Regions from separate parts of the Kitasatospora sp. NPDC087315 genome, predicted to be linked through region 2. Evidence: riboswitches for the same ligand, from Rfam matches in the RefSeq annotation. Region 2 holds a riboswitch; the other holds the start of a gene.
The links. Region 2 has a riboswitch for magnesium ahead of ACIO5D_RS30470 (NRAMP family divalent metal transporter). Riboswitches for the same ligand answer to the same signal wherever they lie in the genome.
Positions count from the first base shown of each region.

Region 1: it holds a riboswitch for magnesium, as region 2 does, so the genes downstream of both, ACIO5D_RS02515 (magnesium and cobalt transport protein CorA) here and ACIO5D_RS30470 (NRAMP family divalent metal transporter) in region 2, are expected to answer to the same signal.

Region 1 covers NZ_JBIUYD010000001.1:578,236-593,846, forward strand. The annotation lists gene ACIO5D_RS02490 (glycoside hydrolase family 15 protein) at 1-1,290, opposite strand, end outside; gene ACIO5D_RS02495 (response regulator) at 2,377-3,456, shown strand; gene ACIO5D_RS02500 (heme NO-binding domain-containing protein) at 3,773-4,312, shown strand; gene ACIO5D_RS02505 (response regulator) at 4,322-6,946, shown strand; gene ACIO5D_RS02510 (RimK family alpha-L-glutamate ligase) at 7,174-8,106, shown strand; M-box (ykoK) riboswitch at 8,209-8,379, shown strand; gene ACIO5D_RS02515 (magnesium and cobalt transport protein CorA) at 8,751-9,920, shown strand; gene ACIO5D_RS02520 (hypothetical protein) at 10,679-11,053, opposite strand; gene ACIO5D_RS02525 (helix-turn-helix transcriptional regulator) at 11,162-12,253, shown strand; gene ACIO5D_RS02530 (helix-turn-helix domain-containing protein) at 12,408-13,001, shown strand; gene lepB (signal peptidase I) at 13,067-13,921, shown strand; gene ACIO5D_RS02540 (alpha/beta fold hydrolase) at 13,997-14,824, opposite strand; gene ACIO5D_RS02545 (hypothetical protein) at 15,199-15,417, shown strand; gene ACIO5D_RS02550 (double zinc ribbon domain-containing protein) at 15,598-15,611, shown strand, end outside.
Region 2 covers NZ_JBIUYD010000025.1:88,955-104,565, forward strand. The annotation lists gene asnB (asparagine synthase (glutamine-hydrolyzing)) at 238-2,070, shown strand; M-box (ykoK) riboswitch at 2,233-2,406, shown strand; gene ACIO5D_RS30470 (NRAMP family divalent metal transporter) at 2,758-4,401, shown strand; gene ACIO5D_RS30475 (YoaK family protein) at 4,569-5,234, shown strand; partial or broken gene ACIO5D_RS30480 (Uma2 family endonuclease) at 5,259-5,495, opposite strand; gene ACIO5D_RS30485 (hypothetical protein) at 5,616-6,284, opposite strand; gene ACIO5D_RS30490 (PadR family transcriptional regulator) at 6,720-7,244, shown strand; gene ACIO5D_RS30495 (ABC transporter ATP-binding protein) at 7,241-7,927, shown strand; gene ACIO5D_RS30500 (FtsX-like permease family protein) at 7,924-10,152, shown strand; gene ACIO5D_RS30505 (hypothetical protein) at 10,365-11,246, shown strand; gene ACIO5D_RS30510 (ABC transporter ATP-binding protein) at 11,374-12,540, shown strand; gene ACIO5D_RS30515 (ABC transporter substrate-binding protein) at 12,604-13,929, shown strand; gene ACIO5D_RS30520 (carbohydrate ABC transporter permease) at 13,926-14,804, shown strand; gene ACIO5D_RS30525 (carbohydrate ABC transporter permease) at 14,814-15,593, shown strand; gene ACIO5D_RS30530 (IclR family transcriptional regulator) at 15,602-15,611, opposite strand, start outside.

The sequences.
Region 1 (15,611 bases), on a different contig from region 2:
ACCACGACGGGAAGATATTCGCAGGGCCCGGTCGAGGGCTGCCCAGCACTGCAGTTTCGAATAGACGAAGTGCTGCTTCTCGCCCCGGATCTCCCATATTCCTTCATCGGGACGGTGCCAGTTGTCGGCGACCCAGTAAACCATTCGCTGGAGATGGCACCACAGGTCATAAGATATATGGCAGACGCGCGCATCAAAAAGCTCGATCGCAGTGAGGAGCTCGCCGTATATGTCCAGCTGGAGCTGGTTCGAGGCGTCATTGCCGATGCGTACCGGCCGCGATTCCCGGTAGCCCTGCAGGTGGTCCAGTGTCATTTCATCGAGTTGAGCATTGCCATCAATTCGATACATGAGCTTCAGCGGGTAACCCTCGCCGGTCTCTTTGGCGCGGTCCTCGAGCCACTCCATGAAGCGGATGGTTTCCTCCGTGAATCCCAGCTTCATAAAGGCGAGGAGGGTCAGCGCGGCGTCCCTGATCCAAGTGAACCTGTAGTCCCAGTTCCTTTCCCCTCCTATCTCCTCGGGAATACTGGTGGTCGGAGCCGCAACAATAGCGCCGGTGGGATCGTGTGTCAGCAGCTTCAGCGTGAGAACCGAACGCCGCACCATCTCCCGCCATCGGCCGGTATAAGTGCACTGGCCGAGCCAGCTCTTCCAGTAGTCGATAGTGCGGTGCAGGAGGTCCTGGCCGGTCAGGCGCGCCTCGAGGAGATCAGCCTCGCCGCCGAGGCTTTCCACCTGGCGGAGCAGGAACGTCACCTCCTCACCCTCATGCAGCGTGAACTCGGCAGAGACCCCGGAGCCCACCGTGGCCAGCGGAAAGCGGCTGGTGAGAGCAACGGAGATCTCGCCACCGCGAAATACGGCCCCGCGCCCCTCCTGGCTGATTTCGTGGTCCTGCCGCGCGAAATCAAGGGCGGGAAAGCAGTCCAGGCGGAAAGGTATGTTACCGCGAACCGCCTTGGCGACTCGCACAATCTGGTGCGACGTCACGCGGGAGGCGGACTGTTTGACGGGCATGAAGTCGACCAGTTCGCCTACGCCTTCCGCACTCAGGAAGCGCGTGATCAGAACGGCGGTGTCGGGCATGTACATCTGCTGGCAGCGCCCCGACAGTACCGGCGAGATCTTGAAGTACCCGCCCCTTTCATCATCGATCAGGCGGGCAAAGACGCTTGGCGAGTCGAATCTCGGAAGGCAGCACCAGTCTATCGAGCCGTCCATGCCGACCAGAGCCGCCGTGTGCATGTCCCCGATTACTCCGTAGTTCTCAATCGGTTTGTAGCTCATGCCATGTCCTTTGGGGCCCTGAGCGGCTGAACATACTTCGATTGTGCTACGCGGGAGCCCTGCCTGCCAGCTGTGCCACAACCGGGGCCGGGGGCAGGTTCCGCAGGCCGGTGTCGCGGGCCGCGCGGATGCGGCGACACGCAACTGGGCACTGGGGCCGGGACGTTCCTGGCGAACGACCGGCGGTGCCCCCGGCGGGCTCGACGGCCGGTGCCGAGGCCGGCGCCGGAACCTTCGGCACCACCTGGTGGATACCGTCGGTGATGGTCGTCCCCACCGAGTAGGACCATCATCGACCGCGCGCCGCGCGCCAGTTCAAGGAACTCGCGGGTACGGCCGCCGGAGTCCGTGCGGATCGGCGTCCGGCATCCCGGAGGGGGCGTCTCGGGGCGTGCCGGGGCTCGCTTCCGGGCCTGGTTCAGCCTGCCGCGGGCGGGCCGGCGGCTCGGTGATGTGGTTACAGATGGCGAGGCGGATAATCGTTTCGAGTCGGTGCCGACCAGCGGTCATGACGTGGCGGCGGGGTCTGAAGCGGGGTGAGATGCCGCTGAACGCGGACGGTTACCGCTGTGCCCGCGCCCTCCCAGGTACTTACAGTCACCGTTGATCATGATGAAGACCTCCTCCAAGTACCACCTGTCACCGGGCCGCAGCTGTCGCCGTAGGCCTGGCCGAGTTTCAGGCGCCATCGGCGGCCCGCCTCCTGGGAGGCGATCACGCTGCGCTCCGGCATCAGCTCCTCCATCTCACGGAAGGTGAGCGGTAACCACAAGTACGGCCACACACAGTGCGGGCAGGTCCTCAGTCACCGTCGCCACCCTCACCCGCACGACCTGCACCTGAAAAGGGCTCCCAAGGTCTCATCAGGTCTGGCGCCACGAGGATTGGCCGCGAATAATGGGAATGGCAGCCACCACTTTGGGTGGTGACAGAGAGGAATCAACGCGGGTAAGGATCACCAAGCCGATTCACCTGGTTCCTGGACGACGCGCAGATATCGGGTGCGCGTTACCTGGCGGACTGTCCGCCGGGACTTGAGTCCCCGACCCTTGCCGGGTGCTGAGACATTTGCAAGGAGGATTCGATATGAGATTGGACCGCCCGTGCGTCCTAGTGGTGGACGATGATCCCGTTAACAGGATGTTCCTCATCAGGCTCGTCGAAAGAGAGGGGTATCTGACACTCGCGGCAAAAAACGGGCGGGTCGCTTGTGATCTTTTGGCGGAGAACGACGTCGACGTCATTCTCCTCGACATCGAGATGCCCGAGATGGATGGTTTCGGCGTGCTGGAACGCGTCCAGCAGGATACGAGGACTCGTCACATTCCCGTCATCATGATCTCGGCGATCGAAGATATAGACAGTGTTGTCAAAGCGATTGGCCTCGGAGCAACCGACTATATTCCGAAGCCAGCCAACAAGATCCTGCTGCGGGCGAGGATGGATGCGAGCCTCAACCGGAAGAGGATTCACGACCTGGAACAGGAGAGGGTCCGCAGCATCTTTGGGCGATTCGTTCCCACAGCTATAGTCGACAAAGTGCTCCTGCAGGCCGGCGAGGATCTCAGGCTGAAGGGAGAAAAATGCGTCGCAACGATAATGTTCGCAGACTTGCGCGGGTTCACGTCCTGGGCCGAGGACAGTTCGCCGGATCTCGTGATCAATGCCCTGAACTACTATCTCGGTTCCATGAGTGACGTTATTCTCGATCACGGCGGTACCCTGGTGTCCTACATGGGCGACGGGATTATGGCCGCTTTTGGGGCTCCGATCGAGGAGGAATGCCATGCCGACCTCGCCCTGGCCGCGGCCCGCATGATGGCGCAGGAAGCCCTGCTGGACTTCAATACGTGGCTGAAGCGCGAAGGCCTGGGTACGGGATTCAGAATCGGAATCGGCTTGAACAGCGGCCCGGTGATGTCCGGAACAGTAGGGTCGGAACGCCGCCTCGAGTATGCGGCGGTGGGTGATACCACCAATACCGCATCCCGTCTTGAGCAAATGACCAAAGAGGTACCGCACGCGATTTTGATCTCAAACGAAACCTACGCCATGCTGAGCAGGCATTCCGACGACCTCGTCTTCGTCGGAGAGATATCCCTTCGCGGGAAGCGGTCCTCCGTCGGTGTCTGGGGAGATGGATCGAAAGGGGCCGCCGCCGGCTGAAGGCGCGCCGCGCCCTAAAGGCCCTAAAGGCGCACTGTACCGGCTCGCGCGCGGCGCCAAAGGTGTACGGGGGCAAGAGCGCTCCATGGCGACCGGTCTGCCATCCTCCCCTCCAGTCGCACCGGTGTCCGGGCGGGCGTATGCTGGTTCCGCTCATTCAATATGCGGCTGCTGGAGACGCCACAGTAATAAGCGATGAAGATGTCTTCGCCTAAAGTGGCATTCGAGAATCAATCGCGGCACTCGTGAAAGCCGGCACCCTCGGATCCGTGGACTTGGTTGCCGTCGAGACGTCAGGGCAAGGGGATGAGATGCGATGAAGGGCGTCGTTTTTGATCTCTTCAATGAGGTGGTCTCGCAGAAGTACGGCCTGACCGCATGGGAAGACCTGATCAACGCTGCAGGTGTTGAGGGAGTGTATACGTCGCTCGGCAACTACCCGGATGCCGAGTTCCTGAAAATAGTTGCCGAAGCGGCGTCCATGTTCGGTATGTCAGAAGACGAAATTGTTCGCTGGCTGGGGCGCGAGGCGCTGCCGATCTTCGCCGACAGATATCCCGTGTTCTTCGAAAGACACAGCTCGGCTCGAACCTTCCTGCTGACACTGAACGACATCATACATCCCGAAGTGAGGCGGCTCTATCCCGGTGCCGATGTGCCTAGTTTCAGATTCGATACGTCGTCCGATGATGTACTCATCATGAGCTACAGGTCGGAACGACAGCTGTGCTGGTTCGGCGAAGGACTTATCGAGGGTGCGGCCGTTCACTTCGGGGAGTCCGTTCAGATCAAGCAGCCCAGATGCACCGGGCGAGGGGACGAAGAATGCGTATTTGAAGTAAGGCTAGCATCATAGGAGATTACGGTGGAGCGTGAGCGGAATATAGATCGGGAAGCAGCTCTGCTGGAAAGCCTACTGAACAAGGAACGCAAGGCGCGGCGGCAGGCCGAGCTGATATCAGAGGAAATGATTCGCAAGCTGCATGACGCAAAGAACCAGGAGCTCGAGAAGCAGCGGGGTCTGGAACTGCTGGAGTCGGTGGCTGCGGCATGCAACAACGCGCTCCAGGTGAGCGATCCGCTGCTTGCCGCGGTAAAAGGAATATGCACCTTCACGGGGTGCCCGGCCGGTCATGCGCTGTCGTTCTCGCCGGACAGCGGCATGCTTGCCTCGTACTCGCGTTATTGGTGGGCGGACGATCCGGAACACCTGCGAGCGCTGCAGGCGAATGATGGGCTCATGGTCCCCCGGGGGCGTGGGCCGGCCGGACGCGCCCTGCTGTCCACCGAGGCGCTGACAGGCACCGTCGGCAGCGAGGACGAAGAAATAGATTACATCAAGTCCTGTCGTGAACTCGGAATCACCGAGTTCCTGACGCTTCCTGTTTTCTGTGAATCCGAAGTCATTTTTGTGCTTGAGTTCTTTGCCGCGCCGGGAAAAATCAGCCAGGACGAGATGCTCACGAAGCTGCTGATTCAGGTCGGCGCTCAGCTGTCACGCGTGGTTGAAAGGGCGAAGGCAGAGCGGGAGTTGCAGGACGCGCGCTCGGTCGCGGAGACCGCGGCCCGCAGCAAGAGCTCGTTCCTGGCCACCATGAGTCATGAGATCAGGACCCCGATGAACGCAGTCATCGGGATGACTGAATTGCTGCTGTCTACTGAACTGACGTCCGAACAGCGAAACTTTGTTGATATCATCAATTCCAGCGGGGAGGCCCTGCTTGGTATCATCAATGACGTTCTGGACTTCTCCAAGATAGAAGCCGGCGGGCTGGAGCTGGAGAGCCGGCCGTTCTCCTTGCGTGATATGATGGATTCCGCGGTCGGGGTGATTGCCACCCGTGCCGCAGAAAAATCGCTCGAACTTGCCTGCCTGGTTGAGCCTGACGTTCCGGACAGGCTGGTCGGCGACGGAATGCGCCTCCGGCAAGTACTGACCAACCTCCTCTCCAATGCGATTAAATTTACCGAGACCGGTGAAGTCGTAGTATCGGTGAGAACCACTGAGGATGTCGACGGGGACGACCGGGCCACGCGGTTGCATTTTTCCGTTTCGGATACGGGTATAGGCATCCCTGAAGATCGCATGGATCGACTCTTCCGGGATTTCAGCCAGGTGGATTCGTCCACCACTCGCCGGTACGGGGGGACGGGCCTGGGGCTGGCGATCAGCAAGCGCCTCGTCGAGATGATGGATGGTTTCATGAAGGTGGAGAGCAAGAGCGGCGTCGGCTCTGTCTTCAGCTTCGAAATCAATCTGGAGGTCGCTGAAGGCAGTCTGCCGCCTGTCGCGGAAGAACCACTGCGACTGAAGCGCCTGCTCATTGTCGATGACAATGCGGTCAACCGCGAAGTGGTCAGGCGGCACGCTGATTCATGGAACATGGTGCCCTATGAAACGGCCTTCCCCGAAGATTCCCTCAGAATACTTGAGTCGGGCGATCCGTTTGATGTGGCAGTCATCGACATGATGATGCCGAAGATGGATGGCGTGGAGCTGGCCAGGAGGATCCACCGGATCCTGGGTCGTGAACGTCTGCCGCTCATACTGGCAACCTCACTGGTGACGTCCAGAGAACTGATCGACCGTGAAGAATTCTCCGCGGTCCTGACCAAGCCTATAAGGGCTTCGCAGCTGCATGATGCGCTTGTGACGGTCATCGTGGGCAAGCGGGAACCCGCCGGGGTGAGCCCTTCCCCGAGCAAGGGTACGTCTCCTGACGGCGCGTCTTCTGATCTGAAAATCCTGCTGGCCGAGGACAATGCGGTGAATCAGCAGATCGCTACGCTGATGTTGCGGAAACTCGGCCACACCGCCGAGATAGTCGACGACGGCAGTCAGGCCGTCGATGCCGTCCTCAATGATTGCTACGACGTCGTGCTGATGGACGTGCAGATGCCCGTCATGGACGGCCTCGAGGCGTCGCGGAAGATCAATCAAATGCTTGAGGCCGGCCGCCGTCCTTACATAATCGCGATGACGGCGAACGCGATGCAGGGCGACCGCGAAATCTGCCTTGCCGCGGGCATGGACGACTACATAGCGAAACCGATAAAGAGTGACCAGTTGGCTGAAGCGCTGAGCCGTGTGTCCGCACCCGGCGGCGAGCAGGACACCACCCCGCAGCCGGAGCACTCCGGCACTTCGGTCAGCCGAGAGGTTCTGGAGCGTCTCTGTGACGACCTGGGCGGGGCTTCCTCGGTTGCTGAACTGGCCGAGCTGTTTGTGGAAGATGCGCCGAAACTGATATCCGCCATGTCGGGCAGTCAGCAGAACGACGAGGTGCGGCGGGCCGCTCACACGCTGAAGTCCAGCGCCAGGGCCCTGGGGGCTGACCTGCTGGCCGATATGGCAGCGGAGATCGAAGCACAAGCCCGCGCGGAAACCCTTGGGGAATTCAGTGTGAGTGCAATGAGTGACGAATTCCTTCGCGCGAAGAGTCAGCTCTTCGAGATTCTCACCGAACTGGAAAGCCACAGTCTCGGTTGACTCGCCTCGCTCAGGGGCCGCGGGCGAGGAAGAGGTCGCTGATGTGAAGCATGTCGATGCCGCCACCACGGGCATCGAGCAGCCGAGCGGTCTCGGCCAGGGCCCGGACGCGGGCACCGACCCGGCCCCGGTCCGACCGGGAACGAAGAGGATTCCGGCCACCGGAGGCGGGGCCAGGCCTGGAACACGCTCTTGCCCGGGCCGGGCGGGGCCTGTTCCATGGCGGCATGCCGCGAAGCGAGCTCGTTCTGATGACGGATCACAGCTCGACCGAGGGAAGCCGGGAGACTCTGGCCACCGCCGCGCGGATGCTCACCGGCCGGGTGCCCGTCCTGCTCGACGCGCGGCACTTCATGCGCGGCGGCACCGGCCGGATCGGCCCGGCCGCCGACGGCGGGCTCCGCCTGGAGGTGCCGGCCGAGGGCCTCGCCGTGACGGCGGACACCGTGCTGGTCTACGAGATACCGCCGCACAAGCGGCGCGCCTTCGAGGCCTGCCAGCAGCGGCTCCGCGCGTACGGCGCCCGTTCGCTCGGCACCGACACGGACGGCTGGCGGGCGGCCACCGAGAAGGACCGGACCGTCGAGCGCTTCAGCCGGGACGGCATCGCGCACATGCCCACCATCGCGCTCTCCCGGCCGACCCCCGAGGCCGCCGTCGATGCCTTCGACCGCCTCGGCGGCGACGTCTGGGCCCGGCCGACCGTCGGAATGGGCGGCAACGATGTCTTCCACGTCACCACCCGCGACCAGCTCACCGCCGCCGCGGACCACTACGTGGCCTCGGGCGCCGACTGGCTGATCGCCCGCGACGCCGGGAACTTCAACGCCGACGGCCGGCGCCACCAGTACCGGGTGGTGGTGCTCGGCGGGCGCGTCGTCCGCGCGGTCGAGCACGTCCAGCCGGATCCGGACGCGCCCTGCAACGAGATCCAGGGCGCCGTCTCGACGCTGCTGGAGGACGGCGAACTGCCTGCGGGTCTGGCCGAGTTGGCCGTCTCCGCGACCAAGTCCCTGGGCCTGCCGCTCGGCGGTGTCGACCTCGGCGCGGAGAACGGCGGCGTCGTCTTCGAGGTCAACGTCCACCCGGTGTTCGGCAGCGTCGGGGGCCTGGAGACGGTCGCCCTGCCGTACACCGCCGCCCACCTCGCACTGGGCTGAGCCGAAGCGGCGGCCCGGGCCCGTCGGGGCCCCGGTGGAGGCCTCGGCGGAGGCCCTGGTCAAGGGCGCGGTCGCGCGGGTACTAGACTTGGCACAGTTGTGAAGGCACCTCGTTCGGTGAGGCGTCGCCACGGACACAGGCCACTGACCCCACGACGTCGAGAGACGCCCAGGTTCAGGACAGGTCTCCCCGGCCTAAGGGGTGATCCCAAGTGGCTGCACCCCCGGGTGCTACGCCGTGGCGTGCCAAAGCTCTGACGAGATCAGGGGTGCCCCGCCCGTCCCGCGGCCAGGTGTGCCCGCGGCGCGTGGTGTGGATCTCCCTGATGGCCCCGGTAACGGCGACCCGAGTACGGGCGCCCCGACGGCGAGGAGGTGAGACCTGTGGAGAGCAGTAGTCCGGGCCGAAGTCGGCCCCGCCCCAGGACGTCCCCCTCTTCTCCTGGCACCCGGCACTTCTCCTCCCGTACCGCTCCCGCACCCCGCCGCCGTACCGCCCGCCGCTGACAGCGGCGGCTCCGGCCGCGTGGTCCGGGCGCCGTGCGCGGTGGAGGACGGCCGGGCGCCTCCCGCCCCCGCCCCGCCCGACCCCGCGGCCCCTGGCCTCGGCAGCGGCGGACACCGACCCGTGGAGGTACCCCGCCATGTCCGACTGGCGTGTGCGCGCCGTGCGCGCGAGCAAGCGTCCGTTCTCCCGTTCCGTCACCACGCCGCGCGGCGGCGACGCGCAGCCGGCGCCCGAGCACTCGATGGACCCGAGGCCCGACCAGCCCGCGGAGCCCGTCACGCTGGAGCGCTCCGTCGTGGACGCGGCCGTCTACCGGGGCGGGCGCCGGGTCGAGGAACCCGCCAGCCTGGCCGACATCTACCGCCAGCTGCCCGGCAAGCCCGGCACGATGGCCTGGATCGGCCTGTTCCGGCCCGCCGAGGCGCAGCTGCTGGAGGCCGCCGAGCGGTTCAACCTGCACGAGCTGGCGGTCGAGGACGCGATCGTCGCCCACCAGCGGCCGAAGCTGGAGCGCTACGGCGACACGCTCTTCGTCGTGCTGCGCGCCGCCCGCTACCTGGACGACGTGGAGGAGGTCGACTTCGGCGAGATCCACCTCTTCGTCGGCCCCGACTTCGTTCTCACCGTGCGCCACTCGCAGGCCCCGGACCTCTCCGCGGTGCGCAGCCGCCTGGAGGCCGACCCGGAGCTGCTCGCGCTCGGCCCCGAGGCGGTGCTGTACGCGGTGCTGGACGCGGTCGTCGACGGGTACGCGCCGGTGATCGCCGGGTTGCAGCACGACATCGACGAGATCGAGACCGAGGTGTTCGGCGGTGACCCGCAGGTGTCCCGCCGCATCTACGAACTCTCCCGCGAGGTGATCGAGTTCCAGCGGGCCACCCGTCCGCTGCTGGAGATCATGAAGAGCCTGGAGGCGGGCTTCGGCAAGTACGGCACCGACGACGAGCTCCAGCGCTACCTGCGGGACGTGGCCGACCACGCCACGTACGCCGCCGAGCGGGTGGACGGCTTCCGGCAGATGCTGCAGAACATCCTGACCGTCAACGCGACCCTGGTCTCGCAGCGGCAGAACGAGGAGATGAAGCAGCTCGCCGAGGCCGGGCACGTGCAGAACGACGAGATCAAGAAGATCTCCTCCTGGGCGGCGATCCTCTTCGCGCCGACCCTGATCGGCACCGTCTACGGCATGAACTTCGAGCTCATGCCGGAGCTCAAGTGGGCGTTCGGGTACCCGTTCGCGATCGGGCTGATGGCGCTCGTCTGCACCGGCCTCTACCTGGTGTTCAAGCGCCGCAACTGGCTCTGAGTGCCGTGGCTCGCCCGTGACCCGCCGTGAGCGGCACGACGTTCGGACAGGGCGTCAGGGTTCCGTCAGGGCGGGCCGGAGGGGCTTGCCCCCCGCCCGCGCCGACGGCTTGGATGAAGGGCATGAACCGCCCGGCACGCCACCACGACCGCCCGCCGCATCCGCGGCCGCCGGTCGTCGCTGCCGCGGCCGTCATCGCCGTGCGCTGAACCGCGCCTCCCCGCCGGACGGCACGGCCCGCGCCGCCCCCTGCCCCGTCGCCGCGGGGCAGGGGCGGACGCCTTCTCGTACCTTCGTCCCGCACCCCGGCCGGGCGGCTGAAGGAGGCGGTCACCCTCGGCACCGGCCTGGCGATCGGCGTCCGGCCGCGGCTGCGGGAGTACCGGTAGCGCGCTGGTCCGCCGCACTTGTCAGTGGGCCGCCGTAGGGTCGTTCGGGTGCCGAAGAACGGCGACGGACGGCCGCGCGGTTCCACGTGCGGCCGGTCCGGACGGATCGTCAGGGGGTAGCGCGATGAAGCAGACGGCGAAGCGGGCGCTGGTCGGTGCGGCCGGGGCGTTGGGCGCGGTGCTGGTCCTCCCAGGCCATCCGGTGGGGTCTGACGGCCACCCAGGAGGACTGACCGGGCGGCCCCTGCGGCCGGACCACGCGGCGGCACTCCGCTGACGTGGAGCGGTCCGGGACCGGCGGGTGCCCGGCCGCGCGCCGGGGCGGTGTGCACCGACCGGGGGCTCAGTCGTCCGTGTCGGCGGCGGGACCTAACCGTCCGCGCGCGCCCCGGTGGCGGACAGCCGCTCGAACTCGGCCTCCGGGTTCGTCTGTTGCCGGTAGTCGAAGTGCAGCCGCACCACGCCGTCCCGGTCGGTGAACCGGGCGAGCGGGCCCTGGCCGGCGGCGGGCAGCAGCCGGGGAGCGGCCCACTGCTGGGCGACCACCGCGAGGCGGGTCCGGTCGGCGGCCACCACGATCCAGGTCGCCCGGCCGCCCTGGACGGTCGCGAGGTAGCCGTCCGCGAGCACCGAGACGACGGCGTCCCGCACACCGATGCCGTCCGGGAACTCGCGCCGCTCGGCGTGCGGAGCCGACACGTCGTCGCCCATCGCCACGCTGTCCCTGGTCAGTTCGGTTCTCATGGCGGGCAGCGTAGCCGTACGGAGTGGCCGGGACCCCGCCATGAGTCGGAGTCGACCCCCTACGATCGGCGCATGACCGCTGACTGGTCTGCGTGTTAGCTTCCGGCCATGGGATCACGTGGGGTTCGTGGGGCGGCGGCGCAACAGGCGATCGAGGGGCTGCGGGAGCTGGCCGGGGCCGGGCTGACGGCCCCCGAGGTGTTCCGCGGGGCGGACGAACTGCTGCGCGGAGTCATGGAGTTCGACGCGGTCTGCTGGCACACCGCCGACCCGGCGACCGGGCTGGTGAACTCCGTGCTGAGCGACGACCTCAGCCTCGACAGCTTCCAGGACGCCGTCCGCCTGGAGATCTGGTCCGATGACGTCGCCACCTTCCCCAAGATCCGCCGCAGCGGCGTGCGGGCCGAGACACTGAACCGGGTGACGAAGGGGCGACCGGAGCACAGCGTGCGCTACCGCGAGCAGATCGCCCCGGCCGGGTTCGGCGACGAGCTGCGCGCCGTCTTCGACGCGCACGGCGGGATGTGGGGGTGCGCCGCGTTCATGCGGGCCGGGGACCGCGGGCCGTACCTCGGCCACCAGCGCGAGCTCGCCGACATCGCCGCCCGGCACCTGGGGAACGCGCTGCGGGCCAGCCACCTCCCGCCGCCCGGCGACGGGCCGGAGGACGAGTCCTGTTCGGACGGCGGGGCGCCGGTCGTCCTGCTGCTCGGCCCGTCGAACCGGCTGCTCGCGATGTCCGGCCCGGCCGAGGAGTTGCTGGCCGGCCTGGCCGACCCCACACCGTCGGCGCTCGCGGTGCCGACCGCCTTCGCGATCGCCGCCGAGCAGGCCCGCCGGGCGGCGTACGGCCTGCCCGCCCCGCAGCGGAAGATCCGGGTGCAGGCGAGGGACGGCCGCTGGTTCGTGCTGCACGCCTCGGCGCTGCGGGGCGGGACGGCGGGCGAGGTGACGGTGGTGGCCTCCGAGGCCACCCCGGCGGACGTGATGCCGCTCTACCTGTCCGCGTACGGGCTGACGGCACGGGAGCAGGAGGTGGCGCTGCTGCTGGTGCGCGGCTGCGACACCCGGGACGTCTCGCGGCTGCTGACGATGACGCCCTACACGGTGCAGGACCACCTCAAGTCGGTCTTCGCCAAGGCCGGGGTGGCCAGCCGCCGTGAGCTGATCGCCCGGGTCATGCTCGGCGTCGGCCACTGAGGGGCGGTGCACACTGAGGGGCGGGCGGCACCGGGCCGGGAGACGGCCGGCCGCGGGGGCTCCCCGGCGCCGCCCGCCGCCCCGCGGTTCCGCCGGCCGCCGTGCCGGCAAGCTGATTTGACAACCACGCTTGCCGCCTCGGCAAATAGAAGACATGGCCGACGACTTCTCTACCGTCCTCACCACGGTGGGCCCGCGTCTGCGGGCGCTGCGGCGCGAGCGTGGCACCACCCTGGCCAGGCTGAGCGCCGCGACCGGCATTTCCCTCAGCACCCTCTCCCGCCTGGAGTCCGGCCAGCGCAAGCCCACCCTGGAACTGCTGCTGCCGCTGGCCCGGGAGTACCGGGTGCCGCTGGACGAACTGGTGGGCGCCCCGGCCACCGGGGATCCGCGCATCCACGCCCGGCCGTTCACCCGGGGCGGCCAGACCTTCGTCCCGCTCACCCACCACCTCGGCGGGCTGCACGCCTACAAGCAGATCATGCCCCCGGGTTACCGGGCCGGGCCCGAGCTGGAGCCCAAGGTGCACGAGGGCCACGAGTGGGTGTACGTCCTGGCGGGCCGGCTGCGCCTGCTCCTGGGCTCGCGCGATCTCGTCCTGACCGCGGGGGAGGCGGCCGAGTTCGACACCCGGATCCCGCACGCCTTCGGCAACGCCGGGCCGACGCCGGTCGAGTTCCTGAGCCTGTTCGGGCCGCAGGGCGAACGCATCCACGTCCGGGCCCGGCCGGGAACCTCTGGTCGTTAGGTTCGTTGGCTCACAACGGGGGTTCCGCACCGGGCTCCCGACAGGCCGTCCGGAGGGGCCCAGGGATGAGCGTCGAACAGACCACGGAGACCGATCAGGCCGATGAGGCCGGCGGGAAGGGCGCGGCGGGGTCGAAGAAACGGTCCTTCTGGCGGGAGCTGCCGGTCCTGGTGGTCATCGCCCTGCTGCTCTCACTCGGCATCAAGACCTTCTTCGTCCAGGCCTTCTCGATCCCCTCGGGCTCGATGCAGCACACCCTGGAGAAGGGGGACAGGGTGCTGGTCGACAAGTTCACGCCGTGGTTCGGCGCCACCCCGGACCGCGGTGAGGTGGTGGTCTTCCGCGACCCGGGCGGCTGGCTGGAGGGGCCGCCCGAGCAGTCCGGCAACAGCGTCATGCGTGGTGTCCAGACGGTGCTCGGCGTGGTCGGCCTGATGCCGTCGGCGGACGAGAAGGACCTGATCAAGCGGGTGATCGCGGTGGGCGGCGACACCGTCGAGTGCAACAGCGGCAGCCCGGTCAAGGTCAACGGCGTCCCGCTGGACGAGCCGTACATCTACCCGGGCGCCACGCCCTGCGACAACGAGCCGGCCGGCACGGTCAAGGTCCCCAAGGGCCACCTCTGGGTGATGGGCGACCACCGCGACGACTCCCGCGACTCCCGGTACCACACCCGCGAGGCCGGCGGCGGCTTCGTCCCGGTGGACAACGTCATCGGCCGCGCCTTCGTCGTCGCCTGGCCGCTCTCCCACTGGGACACCCTCCCCGTCCCCGACACCTTCGACCAGGCACCGCTGGGCGCACCCGCCCCGCACGACAACCCCCTCGACAGCCCGCCGGCCCCGGAGGCCGCCGCCCTCGCCGCCGCCGTTCCGCTGGCCGTCTGGCAGCGCCGCCGGGCCCGGGCCCGCAGGCGCTGACCGGGCCGGCGGCCCCGGTCCCGGCCGTACCGGCGGGCAACGGGCCGCCCGGGTCCCGGGGTCAGGACGTGGGGATCAGGACGTGAGGAAGTCCAGCAGGTCGGCCTCGAAGGCGGCCCGGTACGCCCCGTGCAGGCCGTGCGACGCGCCGGGGTAGACCTTGAGCACGCTGTCCGGGATCAGCCGGGCGGTCTTCGGGGCGGCGGCCGCGATCGGGACGATCTGGTCGTCGTCCCCGTGCGCGACCAGGGTGGGGATGTCGATGCGCTTGAGGTCCTCGGTGAAGTCGGTCTCGGAGAACTGCCGGACGCAGTCGTACGCCGCCTTCGCGCCGACCTGCATGCTCCAGAGCCAGAACGCCCGGCGGATGCCGTCGGCCCCGGACAGGTCGGCGCCGGGGCGGTTGAAGCCGTAGAAGCTCTCGCTGAGGTCCCAGTAGAACTGCGAGCGGTTGCCGTCCACCCCGGCCCGGATGCCGTCGAGGGCCTCCAGCGGTGTGCCCTCCGGGTTGCCGGGGCCCCGCAGCATCAGCGGCGGGACGGCGCTCAGCAGCAGCGCCTTGGCCACCCGGGAGGTGCCGTGCCGGCCCAGGTAGCGGGCCACCTCGCCGCCGCCCGTCGAGTGGCCGACCAGGACGGCGTCGCGCAGGTCGAGCCGGTCGGTCAGCTGGGCGAGGTCGTCGGCGTAGGTGTCCATGTCGTTGCCGTGCCAGGGCTGGTCGGAGCGCCCGTGGCCGCGCCGGTCGTGGGCGATCGCGCGGTAGCCGCGTTCGGCGACCAGCCGCAGCTGCTCGTCCCAGGCGTCCGCGTTCAGCGGCCAGCCGTGGCTGAAGACGACCGGCCGGCCGCTGCCCCAGTCCTTGTAGAAGATCCGGGTGCCGTCGTCGGTGGTGATGGTGGGCATGGCGCTCCTTCGTGCGATCGGGCCACAGGGGTTGGAGGTGAACAGAGGAGACAGGGGCGGGGGAGGCACTCAGACGCTAGGCGGGGGGTGGGCGCGGCGCGGCGGGAAGGCGGTGACCGGTCGGCGTGTTGCCCGGAATTCGTCCTCCGGACGGGTGGGGGACGGTCGCGGGCCGGATCCGGGCCGGGCCCGGGGCCGCCTTCCGGGGGTTCTCGCCACGCCGTTCTCTACACGGCTGTAGAGTCTGTCGGGTGAGCTGTACGCCAGGCCTCGCGGCTGCCCTGTCGGGGGAGCCGGTGGCGACATCCGGGTCGGGAGGCGGAACCGTGGAGGAGAGTCGGCGCGGGCCTGTGGACGGCGAGGGACCGGGGGGCGTGGACCTGGACGCCGAGCCGGGCGTGGAGCGGGTGTACCAGCCGGTCGAGGTGCACTTCGGTGACGGCACCTGGGCGCTCGGGCGGATCAGCGGGTGGTGGCAGGACGCGGCCGGGCGGCGCTGGTGCCGGCTGCGGGTGGCCCGGAGCGGGCGGCCGGCCCGCTGGGAGCCGTTCGACCCGGCCCGGGTGGTGCTGCTGCCGGCCGGTGGGGTCTGAGACCCACTCCGGTGGACCGGGCGGTTCTTGAACCGTTGCTCAGCGAAGCTTTACCCCAACGGGATTCACAAAATATGACGGTATATGTCATTCTGTGCAGCGCCCCGTGACCCATCGCAGCCGTGTCGGCGTCAGAGGGCCGGGGACCGCCGACATGCCAACTCAGCCACCGGGGACGACGTGAGTTCCGAGAT
Region 2 (15,611 bases):
CCCCTCATTGAGCTGTTCAGCTGCATATGCAGGTGAACTATATATGCAGGGCGACGACCGCTCGTGCCGTCGGGGTGGCAGAAAATGTGTCCGATTCCGCTGGAACCGCAGGTGACCACCGCCCGACTGGTGGACCGGGCACCGCCGGGCGACGGCCCGTCCGACCCACCCGCCCCGCCTGTCCCACCCGCTCCACCTGCTCCGTCCGACTCTGTCCGCCACAAGGAGTGCACGCGCATGTGCGGAATCACCGGCTGGGTGTCCTTTCATCAGGACGTCCGCCACAGCGCCCCCGTCATCGAGGCGATGACCGCGACCATGGCCCTGCGCGGGCCCGACGCCGGCGGGATCTGGCTCGGTGCCCACGCCGCGCTCGGTCACCGCCGCCTCGCCGTCATCGACATCGACGGCGGCGCCCAGCCCATGGCCGACCGCCAGGAAAACCCGGGCGTGGTGCTGACCTACAGCGGCGAGGTCTACAACCACCACCAGCTCCGCGCCGAACTCCGCGCCAGGGGACACCGGTTCGAGACCCGCAGTGACACCGAGGTGGTGCTGCGCGCCTACCAGGAGTGGGGCGACGCCCTGGTCGACCGGCTGGAGGGCATGTACGCCTTCGCGATCTGGGACGAGCGCGCCGAGCGGCTGCTGCTGGTCCGCGACCGGCTCGGCGTCAAGCCGCTGTTCTGGACCGCCGTCGGCGGCGGACTCGCCTTCGGCTCCGAGCCCAAGGCCCTGTTCGCCCACCCCGAGGTCACCCCCGCCGTCGACGCGGACGGCCTGCGCGAGGCCTACAGCCTGCTGTTCAACACCGGGCCCACGGTCTGGGCCGGCGTCCGCGAGGTGCACCCCGGCGGCCTGCTCGTACTCGACCGGGACGGCATCCGCGAGCGCCGCTACTGGGAGCTCCAGGCCCGCCCGCACGCCGACGACCTGGACACCACCGTCGAGCGGGTGCGCTCGCTGGTCAACCGCGCCGCCCGCGCCCAGCTGGAGGCGGACGTCCCGCTCTGCAGCCTGCTCTCCGGCGGCCTCGACTCCACCGTCGTCACCGCGCTCGTCGCCGACGAACTCCGGCTGTCCGAAGGCCCGCAGGCCAAGCTGCGCTCCTACGCCGTCGACTACAGCGACCAGGCCGAGCAGTTCACCGGCGACGTGCTGCGCACCGGCCACGACACCCCGTACGCCGCCGAGGCCGGCGCCTTCATCGGCAGCGACCACTCCACCGTGGTCCTCGACCCGCGCACCCTGCTCGACATCGAGAACCGCCGGGCCGTGGTCGTCTCCCGTGACTCGCCGATCGGCGTCGGCGACATGGACACCTCGCTCTACCTGCTGTTCGGCGAGATCCGCAAGCACTCCACCGTCGCCCTCTCCGGCGAGGCCGCGGACGAGGTGTTCGGCGGCTACCCGTGGTTCCACAACCCCAAGGCACTCGCCGCGCAGACCTTCCCGTGGCTGCTGGTCACCGGCGACGAGGCCGCCATGCCGATCAACCCCGACCTCGCCGCCCACCTGCGGATCGGCGAGTTCCGCGACGACACCTACCGCACCTCGCTGGCCGCCGTCCCGCACCTGGACGGCGAGAGCGCCGCCGAGCACCGCCAGCGCGAGATGCAGCACCTCTCGCTGACCCGCTGGCTGCGCCAGCTGCTGCACCGCAAGGACCGCCTCTCGATGGCCCAGGGGCTGGAGGTCCGCGTCCCCTACTGCGACCACCGGCTGGTCGAGTACGCCTTCAACGCCCCCTGGTCGATGAAGAGTTACGACGGCCGGGAGAAGAGCCTGCTGCGCGCCACCGGTCAGGGCCTGGCCCCCGACTCGGTGCTGTGGCGGCCCAAGAACCACTACCCGGCGACCCACCACGCCGACTACAACAGCGGCCTTCAGCGGCTCGCCCGGGAGGCACTCGACGCGCCGCACGTCCGCGACATCGCCGACGAGACCGTCATCAAGGCCAGCCTCGACACCCCGGCCGACCAGTTGGAGTGGGGCCACCGGCTGCGGCTGGAGCGGGTGGTGGACCTCGCGCTCTGGCTCGACCACCACCGCCCCGCGCTCGCCCTCTGAGGCCTGCCGCCCGCGCCGCCCGCTCCCGCCCCGGACACCCCCGGGCCGGGAGCGGGCCCCGTTCCACCCGCTTTCGCCCAGGTCCCGGTCAAGATTCTACAAAGCTGTAGAGACCCGTTCGGCGGAGGGGCTATGCTTCTCAAGGTTTGACAGAAGACGAAGAAGGCACCTCGTTCGGTGAGGCGTCCTCACGGACACAGGCCACTGACCCGACGACGTCGAGAGACGCCCAGGTTCAGGACAGATCCTCCCGACTTAAGGGTTGATCCCAAGTGGCTTCCCCGCCAAGGGGATTACGCCGTGAAGTGCCAAAGCTCTGACGAGTAGGGGTGTGCCGGCCCGGCGGGTCGGCCCGCTCCTTGCCGTGTCGATCCGGCGCACCCGTGGTGCGTCGCCGGCCGGGAGGAGGCGAGAGACATGGACAGTAGTAGTCCGGGCCACAGTCGCCCCGGCCCCCGCCTGCTTTCGCTCACCCCCGGCACGCGGTAACAACCTCCCCCGCGCGTACTCCTGACGCACCGTCATGCCCCGCCGCCCCCGGCCCGGCCGTGACGCGCGTCCGGCGTGCCGCCATGCCCGCCCGGCCCTTTGCCGCCGCGGGCCGCGGTGCCGTGCGCCCGCAGGGGGGATCGCTGCTGCGCGCCCCCGACCGGCCCCCTCGCAGAGAAGGGGTCAGGGAGGCACGTCATGACGAACGTGATGCTCGACCCCGAGGTTCCCACGCCGCGTGCGGCCGTACTGGACGACGCCCACCTGGGCGACATCAAGGGTGCCCTCGGCACCATCCGCCTCGACGACGACACCCCGCGCCACGGGCTCTCCGCCCGGCTCAGGACGCTGCTCGCGGTCATTGGTCCCGGCCTGATCGTGATGGTCGGCGACAACGACGCCGGCGCCTTCGCCACCTACGGTCAGGCCGGCCAGAACTACGGCACCCACCTGCTGTGGACGCTGCTGCTGCTCGTCCCCGTCCTCTACGTGAACCAGGAGATGGTGCTCCGCCTGGGCGCCGTCACCGGGGTGGGCCACGCCCGGCTGATCCTGGAACGGTTCGGCAGGTTCTGGGGCGCCTTCTCGGTGATCGACCTGCTGCTGCTGAACGCGCTGACGCTGGTCACCGAGTTCATCGGCATCACGCTCGCGGCCGGCTACCTCGGACTGCCCAAGGCCCTGGCCGTCGTGCTGGCCGCCGCGGTCATCATCGCCTCCGCGTTCACCGGCTCGTTCCGGCGCTTCGAGCGGATCGCCATCGCCCTGTGCGCAGGCTCGCTGCTGCTGGTACCGGTCTACTTCCTGATCCACCCGTCGGCGACGCGGATGGCCCGTGACTTCGTCGTGCCGAACCTGCCGGGCGGCGCCGGGCAGTTGTCCACCGTGATGTTGCTGATCATCGGCATCGTCGGGACCACGGTGGCCCCCTGGCAGCTGTTCTTCCAGCAGTCGTACGTCATCGACAAGCGGATCACCCCGCGCTTCATGGCCTACGAGAAGGTCGACCTGTGGATCGGCATCGTCGTCGTGGTCGTCGGCGCCGCCGCGATGACGGGCTTCACCGCCGCGGCCTTCGCGGGCACCGACGGCTTCGGGCAGTTCACCGACGCGGCGGGCATCGCGCACGGCCTGGCCGCGAAGGCGGGCGAACTCGCCGGGGTGCTCTTCGCGATCGCGCTGCTGGACGCCTCGATCATCGGGGCCTTCGCGGTCTCGCTCTCCACCGCGTACGCGGTCGGCGACGTGCTCGGCGTGAAGCACTCGCTGCACCGGGGCGTGGGCGGGGCCAAGGGCTTCTACGCCGTCTACGCGGGCCTGGTGACGGTGGCCGCCACCATCGTGCTGATCCCCGGCTCCCCGCTCGGTCTGCTCACCGAGGGCGTCCAGACCCTGGCCGGCGTGCTGCTGCCGTCCGCCTCGGTCTTCCTGCTGCTGCTCTGCAACGACAAGGACGTCCTCGGCCCCTGGGTCAACGGGCCCCGGACCAACGCCTTCACGGCGGCGGTGGTCGGCGTCCTGGTCACCCTCTCGGTGGTCCTGACCGCGGCCGTGCTCTTCCCGGACATCAGCGCCGACACCATCCTCACCGTCATGGCGGTCTGCGGCGTCCTCGGGGTGTCGGCCGCCGGGTACTCCTTCGTCCGCAGGCGCACCGGCACCGAGAAGGACCGCATCGACCGCACCGGGCGGGAGAACTGGCGGATGCCGCCGCTGGAGACCCTCGCCCGGCCCACGGTCTCCACCGCCTACAGGATCGGCATGGGCGCGCTGCGCGGCTACCTGCTGGTCGCGATGGTCCTGGTCGTCGTCAAGATCGTCCAGGTCGCGCTCAACCACTGAGCCGCCGAGCCTCCGGACTCGCCCCGACCGACCTGCGGGCCCGCCCGGTGCTCGCCTGACCGGGATCCCGGGCCGACGGGCGTAGAACGGAGTACCCGCGATCATCGAAGCGCACCACTGGAGGACACAGGGTGAAGACCGACCGCCGCCACGGCCCGCTGGTACCGATGCTGCTGGTGCTCACCGTCGTCACCGGGCTGGTGGACGCGGTCAGTTACCTCGAACTCGGCCATGTCTTCGTCGCCAACATGACCGGGAACGTGGTCTTCCTCGGCTTCGCCCTGGCCGGCGCGGCCGGGCTCTCCGCCACCGCCTCGCTGGCCGCCCTGGCGGCCTTCCTGGTGGGCGCGTTCGCCGGTGGCCGGCTCTGCGAGCGGCTGCCCGGTCACCGGGGAAGGCTGCTCGTCGCCTCGGCCGTGATCCAGGCGGTCCTGCTGGCGGGCAGCACCGCCCTGGCGGCCGTGGCCGGCCACACCACCGACGCGGCCCGGTACGGCCTGATCGGCCTGCTCGGCTTCGCGATGGGCCTGCAGAACGCCGTCGTGCGCTTCCTCAAGGTCCCCGACCTCACCACCACCGTGCTGACCATGACCCTGACCGGCCTGGCCGCCGACCGCGCGGGCGCCCGCCGTCTCGCCTCGGCCGTCTGGATGTTCGCCGGCGCCCTGCTCGGCGCCCTGCTGGTGTTCCACGCCACCGTCACCACCGCGCTGGCCGTGGCACTCGCCCTGCTGATCGCGGTCGCCGCCGCCACCCACCGTGCCGCCACCCCCGCCCCCGGCGGGCCCACCCCGGCCTGGACCCGCCCGGGGGGCGCCGGGGACAAGCCCTGAGACGTGTCCGACGGTCGGACGCCGTCAGAACCCGCCGGTGTCGAGGCTGAGGCCGAAGGGCTCCGGCAGGTGCACGGGAGTCCCGAACGGGTGCGGCCCCTCCACGTGCGTGTAGCCGAGCTTCCCGGGCTGGGAGAACAGCGTGCAATCGCGTTCCTGGCGGTCCACCAGCAGGTACACGGGCGCCCCGTACTGCGAGTGCCGGCGGCGTTTGGCCGTGCGGCCGGTGTCACCGTTCGACGGTGACGTGACCTCGACGACCTGCTCCACCGTGCGGTGCGAGATCTCCGCGAACGCCCTGACCCAGTCGACGAGTTCGGCCGGCAGCTCAAGGGTGGGGCGGCGGCTCGCGGCTGCGGGTGAATCGGCCATGGGCGCAGCTCAGCCCTCCTGAGGGCCGCCCGGGCTGCGGCTGCCGCGGCCGCTCCAGAGCGGTTCCAGGCGGGCCCAGGACCGCTGCCACTCCTGGTCGGCCCGCCGGTCGAGGGCGCGCAGCCGCAGTGCGAGGCCGCCGCCGAGCGCGGCGGCGAGGGCGGCGAAGCCGGAGAGGCTGGTGCAGACCGCCTCGACCGCGACGCCGACCCGGGTGGCCGGGGGGTCGGCCCGTCCGCCGTCGTCGTCCACCCAGACGGTGACGGTGGAGCCGGCGGTGGCGGAGCGGGGCGCCTCGGCCCGGCCGGTGTGCTGCTGCCCGTCGGGGTACGTCCAGGAGACGGTGACGTCGGCCCGGCTCTCGTAGCCGCCCGCCCAGCGGCTGTTCGCGGCGTTGCCGGGCCGGGTCGCGGTGAGCAGGACGGCGTCGACCCGGTGCAGCCGGGCGCGGTCCGCCGAGGCGTCATGGTCGGCGGCGTGGAAGGAGAGCAGCGCGGCGCCGACGGCGGCGGACAGCGCGAGGAGCAGGCCCAGGAGCGCCGCGGCCCACGCTCGGCTGCGGGACCGGTCCAGCGGTCGGACGAGCGGATCGCGGCGGGCGCCGAGGGCCCGTCGCAGGTGCCGGCCCGCCCGCCGCGGCAGCGACGCGGCCCGGGTCGGGCGGGGTGTGCTGGACACGATGCGTGCTCCTCCGGGGTGTTCGCCGGGCTTCGGCATCCAATCTCTCTCCGCTCCCGGTCCGCGCACAAGGGCTGAGCGGACCGTACCGGCCGGTCCCGTACCGGGACCGGCGGCCTGACGACAGGGACGTTCGGCCCTCGGCGGGGGAGGGGGCGGCAGGGCAGGCTGGTCCCGGCCGCGTCCTCTTGTTGCCGGGACGCGGCGAGGTCCGGCCTGCTGTGGGGGCTCGCCGGGCCGCGGTGTGGAGCAGGGGGCGGACGTGGGGCCGTCCCCTGCTCACGCATGTCCCGCCCGGCCCGGCCGCTCCCGTGCGTCAGCGCCCAGCCGGCCCTGATCGCCTCCTGACCGCCTCCTGACCGATGTTCGAGCAGCTCAGCGGACTATTCTCGCCAGCTATACACTCGAAGTATACGTCTGGTGTATGGTCAGCTCATGAGTGTTCCTTTGACCCTTCTGGGCCTGCTGGAGCGAGAGCCGAGCCATGGCTACGACCTCAAGCGCGACTACGACGCCTTTTTCGGGCGGGGCAAGCCCCTGCCGTACGGCCAGGTCTATGCCACGCTCGGCCGACTGGCCCGGGACGGCAAGGTCGTGCCCGCCGAGGCGGAGCCCGGTGACGGTCCCGACCGCAAGCGCTACGTCATCACCGAAGCCGGGGTGACGGAGTTCGAGACCTGGCTCACCGAGCCGGTGTCGCCCGAGCCCAATCTTCAGACGGTGCTCTTCACCAAGGTCGTCCTGGCCCTGATGCTCGGCCGCGACGCCGAGCTGTACCTCGACACCCAGCGCGCCGCCCACCTGCGGCGGATGCGCGAGCTGACCGAACTGCGGCGCACGGGCGCGCTCGTCGACGCCCTGCTCGCCGACCACGGACTGTTCCACCTGGAGGCCGACCTGCGCTGGATCGACCTGACCACCGCCAGGCTGGACGCGCTCGCCGAGGCGGTGCGGTCATGACCCACCTGATCGAGGCCCGCGACATCGAACTCGCCTTCGGCGAGACGCCCGCCCTGCGCGGCGCCGGTCTGGCCGTCGACGCCGGCGAGGTGCTCGCCATCATGGGCCCGAGCGGCTCCGGCAAGTCGACGTTACTGCACTGCCTGGCAGGCATCCTCGTCCCCGACGCGGGGGAGGTCCACTTCGACGGGCAGCGGATCGACACCATGAACGAGGCCCAGCGCAGCGCCCTGCGGCGCGACCGGTTCGGTTTCGTCTTCCAGTTCGGCCAGCTCGTCCCCGAGTTGACGGCCGAGGAGAACGTGGCCCTGCCGCTGCTGCTCGGCGGCACCCGCCGTACGGCGGCCCTCGCCGAGGCCCGGCCCTGGTTCGCCCGGCTCGGCCTGGACGGCCTGGAGCGGCGCCGCTCCGGCGAGCTGTCGGGCGGTCAGGCGCAGCGGGTCGCGCTCGCCCGCGGCCTGGTCGCCCGCCCGCAGGTGCTCTTCGCCGACGAGCCGACCGGCGCGCTGGACTCGCTCACCGGCGAGCAGGTGATGGAGCTGATGGTCGGCGCCGCCCGCGAACAGGGCACCACCGTCATCCTGGTCACCCACGAGCCCCGGGTCGCCGCCTACGCCGACCGCGAGGCGATCGTCCGGGACGGGAAGGCCACCTCGCTCTCGGCCGGACGGGTCGCCTCGTGATCGAGTTCGCGCTCCGCCTCGCCGTCAGCGGAGGCCGGGAGGCCATCGCCCGGCTGATCGTCATCGCCGCCGCCGTGGCCATCGGCGTCGGCATGCTGCTCTCCACGCTCGCCAGCATCAACGCCGTCGACAAGGCCAACGACCGGGTGCTCTGGTACAACACCGGGGCGGCCGCCCGCACCGAGACGGCGGCGGTGGACCCGCTCTGGTGGCGGACCCACGCCGACTACTACGACGGCGTCAGGCTCTTCGAGGTGGACGTCGCCGCCACCGGGCCGACCGCGCCCGTCCCGCCGGGCCTGGCCGCGGTGCCGGCACCCGGCGAGTACTACGCCTCGCCGGCCCTCGCCAAGCTGCTGCGCGAGACCCCGGCCGTCGAGCTGGCCGACCGCTTCCCCGGCCGGCTGGCCGGCACCCTCGGTGACGAGGCCCTGCAGTCCCCGGACTCGCTGGTCGCCGTCATCGGCCGCACCCCGGAGGAGGTCAGGGCCCAGCCCGAGGCCAGGACCGTCACCACCATCGCCACCACGCTCCCCGCGGCCTGCGACAACGACTGCCCGGGCGGCGGCGTCCGGGGCGACGCCATGACGCTCATCCTCTCCGTCGTGGCCGGCGCGCTGATCTTCCCGGTGCTCATCTTCATCGGCACCGCGACCCGCCTCTCCGCGGCCACCCGCGAGCAGCGGTTCGCCGCGATGCGTCTGGTCGGCGCCACCCCCCGGCAGGTGTCGGTGATCTCCGCGGTGGAGTCCACGGTGGCCGCCGTCGCCGGGACGGCCGTCGGCTTCGCGCTCTTCTTCCTGCTGCGCCCGGTGGTCGCCACCGTGCCGTTCACCGGCGAACGGTTCTTCACCGGCGACCTGACCCTGACCGTGGTCCAGGTACTGGGGACCGTCCTGGGCGTCCCGGTGGCGGCGGCGGTCGCGGCCCGGTTCGCGCTGCGCCGGGTGACCATCTCGCCGCTGGGCGTCTCCCGCCGGGTGACCCCGCGTCCGCCCCGGGCCTGGCGGCTGGTCCCGCTGCTGGGCGGCCTCGCCGAACTCGCCTGGTTCGTCGACCGCCGCCCGGAGACCACCGACGGGCAGACGGCGGCCTACCTCACCGGCTTCCTGGTGGTCATGCTGGGCCTGGTGGTCGCGGGGCCCTGGCTGACCATGGCCGCCGCCCGGGCCGTGGCCCTGCGCACCAGCCGCCCCGCCACGCTGATCGCCGTCCGGCGGCTCGCGGACGACCCCAAGGCGGGCTTCCGCTCGGTCAGCGGCCTGGTCCTCGCCCTCTTCGTCACCACCGCGACCGTCTGCATCATCGGCACCATCAACGAGAACCGGGGCTCGCTGGCCGGTGATCCGCTGACCCGGACCGCGGTGGAGCACGGCGCCATGGTGGACGAACCGCCGATGACGGACGCCGTACCCGACCGCGTCCTGGCGGACGTCCGGGCCGTCCCGGGGGCCGAGGGCCTGGCGGTGGTGCACGCCAACCCGGACAAGATCGCGAAGGACCCGGCGGACCCCCGCCCCTTCGCGCCCGGCCTGGTGCTCTGCTCGGACCTGGCCCGGATTCCGGTGGTCGGCCACTGCCCGGCCGGCGCGAGCGCCGCGGCCATCCCGCTGTACGCGTTCCTCGACCTGCGGTCGCAGGCCGACACGGAGTGGCCCGCCGCGCCGATCACCCCCGAGGCCCTCGGCCGGCTGCCGGTCCAGATGATCTACGCGACCACCGACGGCTCGACGGCGGCCATGGAGCAGACCAGGACCGTCCTCACCCGCGCCTACCCGCACTACATGTCCCGGACGGTCGGCGACTGGGGCTCCGAGCAGCAGCGGCAGATGGCGGGCTGGCGCCAGCTGGCGAACGTGGTGCTGCTCGCCACCCTGCCCATCGCGGGCTGCAGCCTCGCGGTGAGCGTGGTCGCGGGTCTCTCCGACCGCAGGCGGCCGTTCGCGATGCTGCGGCTCACCGGGGCACCGCTGCGGCTGCTGCAACGGGTGATCGGGCTGGAGAGCGCGCTGCCGCTGCTGGTGGTGGCCGCGATCGCGACCGGGACGGGCTTCGGGGCGGCGGCGATGTTCCTCAAGTCGCAGATGAGCTACGACCTGGTCTCCCCGGGCGCGACGTACTTCGTCCTGGTCGTCCTCGGGCTGGTCGCCTCGCTCGGGATCATCGCCTCGACCCTCCCGCTGCTCCGGCGGATCACCGGCCCCGAAGCGGCCCGCAACGGCTGACCGCACCCGCCCGGCCCAAGGCCCCGGGTGTCGCGCCTCCTCACGGGGGGAGGCGCGGCACCCGGGGCTTTTCCGTGTCCGCGCCCCCTCGGCCGGTGACATCTGACGTTCACCTTCCGCCCATTGACCCTGTCGAACGCCCCTGTTGTAATCCTCTTGGCGATAAGGAACGCCGTTCTGCTATCCCGAACAATCGAGAACAGTAGAGGTGAGTGGCAGTGAAGCTGGGCCGGATCAGCATCAGCGCCGCCCTCGTGGCGGCCGTGGCCGTCGCGGCGGCGACCCCCGCGCAGGCCGCGAGTTGGGCGCGGACGTCGCAGTACTACCGGTGGACCGGATTCAACGCGCTGGAGCGCGGACAGGGTGTGGCGACCGACGGCACGTACTTCTACTACGCGGGCCCGGGCGGGATGGTGAAGGCGACCATCTCCAACGACCACGAGGTGGCCTCCTCCACCTTCCCGATCCCGTCGGCGCTCGGCTCCTCGTTCAAGAGTGACCACATCGGCGACCTCGAGTACTACGGCGGCTATGTGATCGCGCCGATCGAGGACGGCAAGAACGGCTACCAGCACCCGGTGCTGGCGCTCTACAACGCGAGCGACCTCAGCTACACCGGCCGCTACCTCCAGCTGCCGCTCGCGCAGATGCCGGGCGGCGTGCCGTGGGTCGCGGTGGACGCCGCGGCGGGCCTGGTCTACACCGCGCCGTGGTCGCAGAACACCGCGGACGGCACCGCCAAGCTGGTCGCCTACAGCCTGTCCGACCTGCTCGGCCTGCCGGCCGGCAGCACCCTGCCGGTGGTGAAGACCGTCACCCTGTCCCAGCCGCTGAGCCGGATCCAGGGCGCGGCCATGTGGCAGGGCAGGCTCTACGCCTCGGTCGACGACAGCGGCAAGTCCGTCTTCTCGATCGACCCGGTCTCCGGCCAGGTCGCCTACGAGTTCCACCAGGACGCCGAGCCGGGTGACGAGGTGCAGGGCATCGCCGCCTGGGACCTCGGCCCGTCGGGCGGCCAGCTGCACATCGTGCACGTCGGCTCCGGCTGGAAGTCGATCTTCCTCTACCTCCAGCACTACACCAAGACCGGCTGATCCACGCGGCAATCCGCATTTCATCGGCAGGTCACCGGCGCGCCGCCGCCACGACCGGGTGGCGCGCCACCATGTTCAGACACGCAGATCAATGTTCGGAATCACAGAACTTGAAAGGCCGGCAGGCATGCCAGACGTGGTACTGGAGCAGATCTCGAAGACCTACCAGGGTGCCAGGGGAGTCCGCCACCAGGCCCTGACCGGGATCGACTTCACCGTGCCCAGCGGCGAGTTCGCCGCCCTGCTCGGCCCGAGCGGCTGCGGCAAGTCCACCACCCTGCGCATCGTGGCCGGCCTGGAACGCGCGGACGGCGGCGACCTCAGGATCGGCGGCCGCTCGGTCACCCGGGTGCCCGCCGCCGAACGCGGGCTGGCGATGGTCTTCCAGAACTACGCGCTCTTCCCGCACCTCTCGGTCGCCGAGAACATCCTCTTCGGCCTCCGGTCCCGTCGGGTGCCGAAGGCCGAGCGGACGGCGCGGCTGGCCGAGGCGGCCCGGCAGCTGCGCCTGGAGGAGCAGCTGAACCGCCGCCCCGCCCAGCTCTCCGGCGGCCAGCGCCAGCGGGTCGCGCTCGGGCGGGCCCTGGTCAGCGGGGCCGAACTCGTCCTGATGGACGAGCCGTTGTCCAACCTGGACGCCCGCCTCCGGGCGGACATGCGCACCGAGCTGCGCGAGCTCCAGCAGCGCCTCGGGCTGACCGTCCTGTACGTCACCCACGACCAGGTCGAGGCGATGACCATGGCCGACCGGGTGATCGTCATGCGGGACGGCGGCATCGACCAGATCGCCGCCCCCGAGGAGCTGTACGCCCGCCCGGCCTCCACCCGGGTCGCGTCCTTCATCGGTTCCCCGCCGATGAACCTGCTCGACGTCCGCCGGGACGGCACCGCGCTGCTGCTCGGCGGTCCCGGCGGGGGCGGCACCGCTGTCGACAGCACCGTCGCCGACAGCACCGCCGCCGACGGTCCCCTCCGGATCGAGGCCGCCGCCCTGCTCAGGGGCCTGCCGGACGGGCTGCCCGAGGAACTGGTCCTCGGCATCCGCCCGGAGGACCTGACGCCGGGCCCGGGCGAGCTGACCCTGCCGGCCGTCCGGATCCGGGACGAACTCCTCGGCGCGGACCGGCTGATCGCCTTCCGGGTCGGCGGCCGCACCGTCCAGGTCAGGGTCCGCGCCGACGAGCACCGCCCCGGCGGCGACCGCCTCGGCGCCCGGTACGCCGCCTGCCACCTCTTCGACCGCCGGACGGGAGCCCGCCTCGACGTCCGCCGGCCGGCCGGCGTCCCGCGCTGAACCCCCGTCTTCCCCTCGCCAGTTCCACCGATCCTCGGCTGTACAGAGCATCAGGAGATACCCGTGTCCCTCTCTCCCCGCACCCGGGCGCTCGCCGCCGCGGCGCTCGCGCTCACCGCGGTCGCCGGCTGTTCCTCCGCCTCCGGCGGCCCGGGCGGTGACGGCGGCAAGGACGGCGCCGTCAGCATCGACTTCTACTACCCCGACCAGGTCGGTACCCTCAGCGCGCTGATCGACGGCTACCTCAAGGACTTCGCCAAGGAGCACCCCGAGATCAAGGTCAAGGGCGTCTACTCCGGCGACTACGACCAGACCCTGGCTGCCGTCAACACCGCGATCGACGCCAGGAAGGCGCCCGCACTGGCCATCATGGACCAGTCCTTCATGCACGACCTGGTCGAGCGCAAGGCCGTGACGGCCTGGAACCCCTTCCTGACCAGCGACGCGGACAAGAAATGGAAGGACGGCTTCTACCCGCAGTTCATGTCCAACTCGGTCGGTGCGGACGGCCAGGTCTGGGGCGTCCCGTTCGCCCGCTCGACCATCGTCCAGTACTGGAACAAGGACTACTTCAAGAAGGCCGGCCTCGACCCCGAGAAGCCGCCGACGAGCTGGGACGAGCTGATCGCCGACGCCAAGGCCGTCCAGAGCGGGGCCGGCGCCAAGTGGGGCCTGTTCGTCCCGACTTCGACCGGTACCGCCTACTGGCTCTACCAGGCGCTGGTCCAGCAGGCCGGCGGCGACGGCGCGCTCAGCGACCGGGCCGGCACCAAGGTCACCGTCAACTCCGACCAGAACGTCAAGGCGCTGGAGTTCTGGGCCTCGCTCGGCGCCCAGAAGATCGCCCCGACCACCGAGGTCGCCTGGGGCACCTCCACCGACGACTTCCTGGCCGGCACCACCGGCATGCTGTGGACGACCTCCGGGCGGATCGGCTCCATCCAGGAGAAGGCCGGGTTCGACTGGGGCGTCTCCGCGCTCCCGGCGGGCGCCGGCAAGGGCGCGCCCACCGGCGGCGGCAGCCTGATGCTGTTCGAGGCGGGGGTCTCCAGGAAGCAGCAGGAGGCCGCGGTCACCCTGGCCAGGTTCCTCACCACGCCGGAGCGGGCCGCGGACGTCTCGATCAAGTCCGGCTACATCGCGACCTCCGAAGCAGCCTGGAACACCGAGGCGATGCAGACCTACCTCAAGCAGCACCCGCAGGCCAGGGCCCCGCACGACGCGGTCGCCGACGCCATCCCCGAGATGGCCACGCCCGACCGCGACCGGGTCGTCTACCAGACCCTGGCACCGGCCCTGCAGGCCGTGCTGCTCAAGGGCGCCGACCCGCGGCAGGCCCTGAACAAGGCCCAGTCCGACATCGACGCCATCCTGAAGACCCACCGGTGAGAGCCCGCACCGCGCCGCGCAGGCTCCCGGACCAGGTGTTCGCGTACGCCCTGCTGGTGCCCGCGTTCGCCTTCCTCGTCCTGTTCACGGTGAAGCCGCTCGTCTCGACGGTCCTCAGCAGCCTGCGGGACCGCCGGGACGAGGGGCCCACCCTGGACAACTACCGCTTCCTCGCCGAGGACGAGGTCTTCCGCAAGGCGCTGGTCAACAACCTGCTGTTCTCGGCGCTGACCGTCCCGGTCTCGCTGGCGCTGGCCATGCTGCTCGCCGTGCTGCTCCAGCGGGCGCTGCGCGGGAAGGCCCTGCTGCGGGCCGGCGTGTTCGCCCCGGCGATCCTGCCGGTGGTCGCGATCGCCGTCATCTGGCTGTACTTCTACCAGCCCAACATCGGCGTGATCAACGAGGTGCTGGGCTGGTTCGGGATCACCGGGCCGGACTGGCTCGGCGACACCGCCCTGGTGCTGCCGTCCCTGATGGCGATGATGGTGTGGAAGGAGGCCGGGTTCTTCATGATCTTCTACCTGGCCGGGCTCCAGGCCATCGATCCCGAGCTGGACGAGGCCTCCCTGCTGGAGGGCACCGGCCGGTTCACGCACTTCCGCCGGGTGACCTTCCCGCTGCTGATGCCGACCACGCTGTTCGCGGCGATCGTGGCGCTCGCCGACAGCATCAAGATGGTCGACTTCGTCTTCGTGATGACCCAGGGGGGCCCGGACAACTCCAGCAACCTCCTCCTCTACTACATCTACCGGGTCACCTTCGCCCAGCACTGGCCGCAGTACGGCGCGGCGATCTCGCTGCTGGTGATCGGCGTCCTGGTCGCCCTGGCCGTCCTGCAGATCCGCCTGCTGGACCGCCGGATCCACTACCGCTAGGAGCCCCAGGTGGACCGTATCGTCAGCTGGCCCGACCGGGTCGAGACGGCGCTGGCGTGGCTGGCCGGCCTGCTCTGGACCGCCCCGCTGCTCTATGTCTTCGTCCGCGCCTTCGAGTCGGGCACCGCCGATCTCTCCTCGGCCTGGCAGGCCGCGCCGTTCGGCCGCTACTACCTCAACACCGCGCTGCTGGTCACCGGGATCACCGCCGCCCAGCTGGTGGTGGGGGTGCTCGCCGCGTACGCCTTCGCCCGGTTCGAATTCCCCCTGCGGGGACCGCTGTTCGTCTTCGTCCTGGTCCAGCTCATGATCTTCCCCGAGGTCCTGATGTCGGAGAACTACCGGACGATCGCCGGCTTCGGCCTGCTGGACACCCTGCCCGGGGTGGGACTGCCCTATGTGGCCAGCGCGTTCTGCGTGTTCTTCCTGCGCCAGGCGTTCCTCGGGGTGCCGGACGAACTGGTGGAGGCGGCGCAGATCGAGGGCACCTCCCGGCTGGGCATCCTGTGGAAGGTGTTCGTCCCGGCCGCCAAGCCGAGCATCGTCGCGTACGCGCTGGTGTCGATCTCCACCCAGTGGAACAACTTCCTCTGGCCGCTGATCGTCGCCGTGTCGGACGAGACCAGGCCGGTGACCGTCGGCCTGGTCCGGTTCCTGGCCCCGGAGACGGGCCTGGACGTGCCCCGGATGGCGGCCGGTACGGTCATCGTCACGGCGCCGCTGCTCGCCCTGTTCCTGATCGGGCAGCGGCAGTTCATCAACAGCTTCCTGCGGTCGGGGATCAAATAGACACCCTGCTAGAGCGCC